2 linked regions of the Pseudoduganella albidiflava genome follow. The protein of the gene in region 1 interacts with the protein of each later gene in a pairwise test. Links are inferred from orthologs where the notes say so. Each region holds a gene or a part of one and is shown on either strand. Other genes may lie near its edges.

What was found. The genes of interacting proteins can lie anywhere in the genome.
Region 2: the proteins of clpA (region 1) and EYF70_RS19965 interact in binary tests that used the Escherichia coli proteins (3 or more experiments, as listed by UniProt). The link is inferred for Pseudoduganella albidiflava from one-to-one orthologs.

The regions. Positions count from the first base shown.
Region 1 is NZ_CP036401.1:4,984,901-4,989,215, reverse strand. What follows is about bases 594-3,622. They hold clpA (ATP-dependent Clp protease ATP-binding subunit ClpA), read left to right. Parts: upstream 594-972; coding sequence 973-3,273; downstream 3,274-3,622. Other genes in these bases: EYF70_RS20645 (PEP-CTERM sorting domain-containing protein), read right to left, coding at 3,354-3,622; clpS (ATP-dependent Clp protease adapter ClpS), read left to right, coding at 674-976. Outside these bases: transcription antiterminator/RNA stability regulator CspE, read right to left, coding at 142-345; more of EYF70_RS20645, read right to left, coding at 3,623-4,079; EYF70_RS20640 (NF038132 family protein), read right to left, coding at 4,222-4,315. UniProt on the Escherichia coli protein: ATP-dependent specificity component of the ClpAP protease. It directs the protease to specific substrates. It has unfoldase activity. The primary function of the ClpA-ClpP complex appears to be the degradation of unfolded or abnormal proteins.
Region 2 is NZ_CP036401.1:4,817,417-4,821,819, forward strand. Bases 34-3,620 are described here. They hold EYF70_RS19965 (response regulator), read left to right. Parts: upstream 34-375; coding sequence 376-3,420; downstream 3,421-3,620. Other genes in these bases: EYF70_RS19960 (DUF3144 domain-containing protein), read right to left, coding at 34-222; EYF70_RS19970 (putative bifunctional diguanylate cyclase/phosphodiesterase), read left to right, coding at 3,422-3,620. In the rest of the region: more of EYF70_RS19960, read right to left, coding at 1-33; more of EYF70_RS19970, read left to right, coding at 3,621-4,403. UniProt on the Escherichia coli protein: Member of the two-component regulatory system UvrY/BarA involved in the regulation of carbon metabolism via the CsrA/CsrB regulatory system. Phosphorylates UvrY, probably via a four-step phosphorelay.

The sequences.
Region 1 (4,315 bases):
CCGCACGCGTGGCGGGTTTTTTCTTTGCCTTGCAGGCTGGGCAATGGCAAGGCGCGAGGAGCAGGGAAGGAATGCAGGGAAGAAATGCAGGGGCGAAAAAAAACCCCGCTTCAGCAGGGCTTTTTTAGTCGAGGAAGCTGATCAGCTAGCCTGGATGTTGGAAGCTTGCTTGCCTTTCGGGCCCTGCGTGACTTCGAACTGCACCTTTTGACCTTCTTTCAGGGTCTTGAAGCCGTTCATGTTGATTGCGGAGAAGTGCGCGAACAAATCTTCGCCACCATCATCAGGGGTGATGAAGCCGAAACCTTTGGAGTCATTGAACCACTTAACGGTACCAGTTGCCATAATAAAAAGAACTTTCAAATAATAACGAATCACACGAGCCATAAAAGCAAGAAGCTTCCTGCCCCCTCCTCGACAACTCACTTCTTACCAACATGTACATTTCTGCACCAGTCGATATGGCATTGTTGGCGGAACAATTTTCTATGTCAAGCGCTTTGTCGTGGCAATAGTAAGTTTTTTGCAACACGAGAAATGATGAAAGGACTTGATTTTGCGCCGGGGGGCGCCATCTGCGCGCAGTTGGGAAAGCGCGTAAGATTGAGGACAAATGGAAACGTCCAGTTAAACGGGCGTTGCATCGACCACGAAAGCATTAGAATATAAGCGTATGGCAACCAAGCATGACACCGAGACCGTCCTGGAGCGGCAGACGCTGAAGCCGCCCCCCATGTACCAGGTGGCGTTGTTGAACGACGACTACACTCCGATGGAATTTGTGGTCGCGATCATTCAGGAATATTTCAACAAGGATCGCGAAACGGCTACGCAAATTATGCTGAGTGTGCATCGCTACGGCAAAGGCGTGTGCGGTGTGTTCTCAAAAGATATTGCATCAACCAAGGTGGAGTTCGTTTTAACGCATGCGCGCAAGGCGGGGCACCCCCTGCAGTGCGTGATGGAGGAAGTATGATTGCGCAGGAATTGGAAGTAAGTTTGCACATGGCGTTTGTCGAGGCTCGGCAGGCACGGCATGAATTCATCACGGTTGAGCATCTGTTGCTGGCGCTGCTGGACAATCCTTCGGCAGCCGAAGTGTTGCGTGCCTGCGCGGTCAATATCGAAGACCTGCGCAAGACACTCACCAACTTCATCGGCGACAACACCCCCACCGTGCCTGGAACGGGCGAAGTGGACACGCAGCCAACGCTGGGCTTCCAGCGCGTGATCCAGCGCGCCATCATGCATGTGCAGTCGGCCTCGAACGGCAAGAAGGAAGTGACGGGCGCGAACGTGCTGGTGGCCATCTTCGGCGAAAAGGATTCCCATGCCGTGTACTACCTGCACCAGCAGGGCGTAACGCGCCTGGACGTCGTCAACTTCATTTCGCACGGTGTCCGCAAGGACCAGTCCGGCGAAGCGGCCAAGGCATCGGAAGGCGTCGAGGAAGGCGCGCAGGCCGAAGGCCAGGCCAAGGAAAGCCCGCTGGACCAGTTCACGCAAAACCTCAACAAGTCGGCCGCGGAAGGCAAGATCGATCCGCTGATCGGCCGCGAAGAGGAAGTCGACCGCGTGATCCAGATCCTGTGCCGCCGCCGCAAGAACAACCCGCTGCTGGTGGGCGAGGCCGGCGTGGGCAAGACCGCCATCGCCGAAGGCCTGGCGTACCGCATCACGCAGGGCGACGTGCCGGAAATCCTGTCGAATGCCGTGGTGTATTCGCTGGACATGGGCGCGCTGCTGGCCGGCACCAAGTACCGCGGCGACTTCGAGCAGCGCCTGAAGGCGGTGCTCAAGCAGCTGAAGGATAATCCGAACGGCATCCTGTTCATCGACGAGATCCACACGATCATCGGCGCCGGTTCCGCATCGGGCGGCACGCTGGACGCGTCGAACCTGCTGAAGCCGGCACTGGCCAACGGCCAGCTGAAGTGCGTCGGCGCGACCACGTTCACGGAATTCCGCGGCGTGTTCGAGAAAGACCATGCGCTGTCGCGCCGCTTCCAGAAAGTGGACGTCAACGAACCGACCGTCGAGCAGACCGTGCAGATCCTGCGTGGCCTGAAGTCGCGCTTCGAAGAGCACCACGGCGTGAAGTATTCGTCGTCGGCGCTGTCGACGGCGGCCGAGCTGGCGGCCCGCTTCATCAACGACCGCCACCTGCCGGACAAGGCCATCGACGTGATCGACGAAGCCGGTGCCGCCCAGCGCATCCTGCCGAAATCGAAGCAGAAGAAGACCATCGGCAAGACGGAGATCGAAGAGATCATCTCGAAGATCGCGCGCATTCCACCGCAAACCGTCAACCAGGACGACCGCAGCAAGCTGCAGACCATCGACCGCGACCTGCGCAACGTCGTGTTCGGCCAGGATCCGGCGATCGAAGCGCTGGCCTCGGCGATCAAGATGTCGCGTGCCGGCCTCGGCAAGCAGGACAAGCCGATCGGCTCGTTCCTGTTCTCCGGCCCGACCGGCGTGGGCAAGACGGAAGTGGCGAAGCAGCTGGCCTTCATCCTCGGCATCGAACTGATCCGGTTCGACATGTCCGAATACATGGAGCGCCACGCGGTATCGCGGCTGATCGGCGCGCCGCCGGGCTATGTCGGGTTCGACCAGGGCGGCCTGCTGACCGAAGCGATCACGAAGAAGCCGCACGCCGTGCTGCTGCTCGACGAGATCGAGAAGGCGCATCCGGACATCTTCAACATCCTGCTGCAGGTGATGGACCATGGCACGCTGACGGACAACAACGGCCGCAAGGCAGACTTCCGCAACGTGATCATCGTCATGACCACCAACGCGGGTGCGGAAGCGCTGCAGAAGGCGCCGATCGGTTTCACGAACACCAAGGAAACCGGCGACGAAATGGCCGACCTGAAGCGCATGTTCACGCCGGAATTCCGCAACCGGATCGATGCGATCATCAGCTTCCGCGCGCTGGACGAGGAAATCATCCTGCGCGTCGTGGACAAGTTCCTGATGCAGCTGGAAGAGCAGCTGCACGAGAAGAAGGTGGAAGCGATCTTCACGGAAAACCTGCGCAAGTTCCTGTCGAAGAAAGGCTTCGATCCGCTGATGGGCGCGCGGCCGATGTCCCGCCTGATCCAGGACATGATCCGCAAGGCGCTGGCCGACGAACTGCTGTTCGGCCGCCTCGTCACCGGCGGCAGGGTGACGGTGGACCTGGACGAAAAGGACCAGATCAAGCTGGACTTCCCGGAACCGGATGCGGCACCGCTGCCGCCGCCGGAAACGGTCGAAGTGGAGTAATCCACGCCAGTAAAAACCCGCTCGCGAGAGCGGGTTTTTTTCGCCCTGAACCGTCGGGCGGGTTCTCCGGTTCGAGATCGTCAGCGGCGGCGCCGTGCCGCCACGCCCGCGACGGCCAGCCCGGCCAGCAGCATCGCATAGGTGCCCGGCTCGGGCACGGCAGGCACGGTCGACAGCGTCAATTCCAGGTACGGCTCGTTGCGGATGCCGCCCAGGTAAATGCCCTGGTCGCCGGCCTCGACCGGCACGGCGTTCAATGTCTGGTTGGTGAAGCCGATCACGAAGTACGCGCCGGCCAGCGCATTGATGTCGGCCAGTGCCGCACCGTTCAGCGAGATGTCGACGGGGCTGTCGTGCAGGGTGGCCGCGGCATACCGGGTTCCGCTGCCCAGGTCGGCAAAGACACCGGTGCCCGGTTCGAACGTGTTCAGCAGCGGCTGCAGGCCGCCTTCGACGTCGAACAGCCCGATCACGCTCGGCGGCGCGTTCCCATACACGGAAGGCGACAGCGACAGCGTGGCCGATGCCCATGTGGTGCCGGCCGGGATGAAGAATGCCGCCCAGCTGTTGAAGCGCATGCCGGTCTCGTTGCCGGTGAAGGTATTGCCGAGCGGAGTGGCTTCGTTACTGCCGCCGTTGCTGTTGACCCAGCCCTGCACCTGCGCGATGGCGGAAATGGACTCGGCGTGGGCAGGCAGGGCCGCGGCGAGGGCGAAGATGCCGGCGGCGAAGGTGCCAGCGGTAAACTTGCCGACAGTGCGGCGGGCAACCCGGCGGGCAAACGTGACAGGGGGCGTGCGCTTCATGGGCGATTCTCCTTGCGGTGGTGGGGATGGGAACCATCGTAGAAGTCGGCCGGACAGCCCAACAATGCTCGTTACATTTGTTGCAATCTCCCGTCGTCCTCTGCCAACGTCGCACGGATGTGGTAACCGCCCGCGCGCGCGGTCAGTCGCCTCGCCGGCGGCCGGCACGCCGGATCAATGCCAGCAGCAGCGCGCCAGTCATCAGCATGCCGAGCCGCCCCGGCTCCGGCACAGGC
Region 2 (4,403 bases), 170 kb from region 1 along the record:
ATACTCATCGGTGAAGTAGCGGATCGCTTCTTCCTTGTCCTTTTCCATCGCTTCGGCGCTGGTGGCGCCGGTGGCGACGATGAAGGCGTTGAAGCGGGCGGCGGCATACAGCAGCGATGCGCTGACGTTGCTGTTTGGCACCTTCGTCCCCTGTTCGTTTGCCAGGTGGATGATCGCGTCCGCCCGTTCCCAGAAGGCCGCGTCGATGCCGTTGTCACTCATGATCTGCCCTTTCCGAATGAAAAACCGAGTGTAACTCGACAATTATTATATTTACAACGGAAAATTTACCGCTGGAAACGTAGATAAAGCTCAAGGTGTCGCCTTTCTGAACAGATAAAGTTTTCCGAATGGAATCCTTGAGCGGCGGCGAACATGCTTGACTTCGAACGTTCGGGCCTGAGCAGGAAACTGACCCTCATCTCCGTGCTGTCCACTGGCAGCGCGCTGCTGCTGGTCTTTGCCGCGTTCGCCCTGACCTGTGTACTCAACCAGTCGAAAAACCAGACCCGGCACATTACTGCGCTGGCGGACGTCATCGCCGTCGGCACCTTGGCGTCGGTGCTGCGTGCCGAGGCCGCGACGGCCGAACAAGCGCTTGCGGCGCTCGCGGTGCAGGGCGAGATCACGCAGGCGGTGCTGTATGACGGCAGCGGCAAGCCTTTCGCCACCTTCCCGGCCGACAGCGAGGAGCCGGCGCCGGCCCTTCCCCCGGAATGGCTGGCGGCCCTGAAGACGGCGCGTGCCACGACGCCACCGGCGAAGACGCTGGCGCGCGCGGCGGCGGGCGCAAGAACGGGCATGGCAACAGGCATAAGCATAAGCACGAACAAAAGCTCGGGCACGGCGCCGCCCCTGATAGCGGATCCAGCCATGGGCGCTGCAACGGCCACGACAGCGGGCCCCCAGCGCGACACGATCGGCAGCGCGATGGACAGCGCGATACAAGGCTGGGTCCCGGGCACGCTGCGGGTGGTACGGCCCGTGCATGTTGCCGGGAACCTGGTGGGTGCGGTGATGATCGAAGCCGCCGCCGCGCGCATGTGGCTCGGCATGCTGGAAAGCGTGGGCATCACGGCGGCCGCGGCGGCCATCTCGTTCGTGGTGGCGCTGGGGCTGGCCGGGCGCTTCACGGTCTGCATTGCGCAGCCGATCGGCGAACTGATCGCCGCAGCGCAGCGCGTCACGTCCAGCCAGACCTACGCGCAGGTGCAGCACCAGCGCACCGACGAGCTGGGCACGCTGATCGACAGCTTCAATGAAATGCTGGCCCAGATCGAATGCCGCGACGGCAAGCTGGCCCAGTACCGCGACCAGCTGGAACGCCAGGTCAGCGTGCGCACCGAGCAGCTGGAAAAGGCCAAGAACGCGGCGGAAGCGGCCAGCCAGGCCAAGAGTGCCTTCCTGGCCACCATGAGCCACGAGATCCGCACGCCGATGAACGGCGTGCTGGGCATGACGGAACTGCTGCTGGCCACCGAGCTCTCCGAACTGCAGCGGCACTACACCAGCATGGTGCAGCGCTCCGGCGAACACCTGCTGGTGATCATCAACGACATCCTCGATTTTTCCAAGGTGGAAGCGGGCAAGCTGACGGTCGAATACATCCACTTCAATTTCCGCGAACTGCTGGACGACATCGACTACGTGTTCTCGCCGCAGGCGCAGGCGAAAGGCCTGGCGCTGGATTTCGAGATCGCCCACGACATCCCGGTGGCCGTCATCGGCGATCCGAACCGGCTGCGCCAGGTGATCGTCAACCTGCTGGGCAATGCCATCAAGTTCACCGATGCGGGCCGCATCACGGTCAGGATCGCCGTCATCAGCGAGGATGCCCAGTCGGTCGGCCTGCGCGTCGAAGTGCACGATACCGGCGTGGGCGTGTCGCGCGATGCGCGCACGCGCATCTTCGACTCGTTCTCGCAGGCCGATGGCTCCACCACCCGCAAGCATGGCGGCACCGGGCTGGGGCTGGCGATTTCCAAGCAACTGGTGGAACTGATGGGCGGCACGATCGGTGTCGAGAACGCGCTGATCCGCGGTTCGATCTTCTGGTTCACCGTGCGCTTCGACAAGCGCCGCGTGGATGCCGACGACGCCTCGTTCAACCAGAAGACGACCAGGGGCCTGCGTGCCCTCGTGGTCGATGCGAGCGACGAATCGCGCGCGGCGCTGGAAGGGTCGCTGGCGCGCTGGCACCTGAAATGCGACGGCGCCGACAGCGCCGAGGAAGCCACGCGCCTGCTGCGCGCGGCGCTCGCCAGCGGCCAGCCCTACGATGTGGCGCTGCTGGACATGGAGGTGCCGAAGGTAGGCGGCCTGGTGCTGGCGGCGGACATCAAGGCCGATCCGGTGCTGGCGCCGGTGCGCCTGCTGCTGCTGTCGACCGAGCGCAATGCGGCCGACACGGTGCAGCGGCGCGAAGCGGGCGTGGCTTTCCAGCTGATCAAGCCGGCCCGCGAGAGCGACCTGTACGAGTGCATCGTGACGCCGCTGCGGGCCAGCGAAGGCATGCGCGTGGCCTCGCCGCAAGCGCCGGCCCGCCTGACGCAGCTGCCGCCCGGGCCCATGGCGCAGGCGGGAACGGCGCCGCAGGCAGCGGCGCGGCAAAGCCACACGGTCCTGCTGGCGGAAGACAACCCCGTCAACGTAGAAGTGGCCAGCGCGATGCTCGAAGCCCTCGGCCTGCACGTGCACCGCGCCTGCAACGGCGAAGAGGCGCTGGCGGCCGTGAAGGAAGGCGACTTCGACCTGGTGCTGATGGATTGCCAGATGCCGGTGATGGATGGCATCGCGGCCACCGCCGAAATCCGCCGCCACGAGCAGCAGCAAGGCCGCGCGCGCCAGTTGCCGGTCATCGCGATCACCGCCAACGCATTGCAGGGCGACCGCGAAACCTGCCTGGCCGCCGGCATGGACGACTACCTGTCGAAGCCATTCACGAAAGCCATGCTGTCCGAGACGCTGTCGCGCTGGATCGCCCTGCCGCGCGCGGCGCTGGTGCACCACGATGAAGCGCGCAGGACGGTATCCGGCGGCACGGCGCCGCCTTCCGCTCCGGTACGCGGCGCGATCAACCGCCATGCGCTGGACGCCATCCGCGCGCTCAGTGCGGACAAGGGCGAGGTCCTGCTGCGGCGCGTGCTGCACGCCTTCATCGACGACACGCCCGGGCGCCTGGCCTCGCTGCACGAGGCGATCGCGGCCGGCAATGCCGGGTCGCTGCGCAAGGTGGCCCACAGCCTGAAATCCTCGAGCGCCAATATCGGCGCCGAAACGCTGGCCCAGCTGAGCAAGGACATGGAACAGCTGGGCCGTAATGACATCAACGGCGACGCCGCCGTCCTGCTCTCGTCGATGGAGCGGGAATACACGACGGTACGCGACACGCTCTCATCCATGTTCGCCAAGGAGACCTAGAATGGCAGCACCCCTCCCCTCTCATCGCGGTACCGTGCTGGTGGCCGACGACGATCCCGTGATGCGTCTCCTGATGCTGGAAATGCTGGCCCAGGTCGGGCTGGACACGATCGAGGCCGAAGACGGCGATCAGGCGCTGGCCTGCTTCGACCGGCTGGCGCCCGACCTCGTGCTGCTCGACGTGGAAATGCCGCGCATGGACGGCTTCGAAGTATGCCGCGCCATCCGCGCCCGCGAGCAGGGCCGCGGCCATGCCACCACCGTGCCGATCGTGATGGTGACCGGCGACGACGACCTGAAGGCCGTGACGCAGGCTTACGAAGCCGGTGCCACCGACTTCGTGTCGAAGCCGATCAACTGGCCGATCCTCGGCCACCGGGTGCTGTATGTGCTGCGCGCCAGCGACGCCATCGCCCGCCTGCGCATCGCCGATGCGCACAACCGCGCCGTGCTGGCGGCGATCCCGGATACCTTCTTCCGCATGAGCCCCGACGGTTACTACCTCGACTACGAACAGGGCCACGATCCGGGCGCCGCGTTCACCGAGCAGCAGTGTGTTGGCCGGCACGTGCGCGACGTGCTGCCGCGCGCCATCGCCGAGCGCCTGCTGGAGCAGCTCGCGACGGTGCTCGACACCCACTCGATCCGTTCGGTCGACTATGCGCTGGAACGGGACGACACCGTGCATCACTTCGAGGCCCGCCTCGTCAGCACCGGCGCCGGCGAAGTCCTGGGGCTGGTGCGCGACATCAGCGAGCGCAAGCGGACCGAGGAACAGATCCGCCGGCTGGCCTATTGCGACAGCCTGACCGGCATTCCGAACCGGCAGGCGTTCCTGGAGATGCTGGAACGCGAACTGGAGCGCTCGCGCCAGCATGGCCGCAAGTTCGCCATCCTGTTCATGGACCTCGATTCTTTCAAGCGCATCAACGACACGCTGGGCCACGACGTGGGCGACCTGCTGCTCAAGGTGGTGTCGGAGC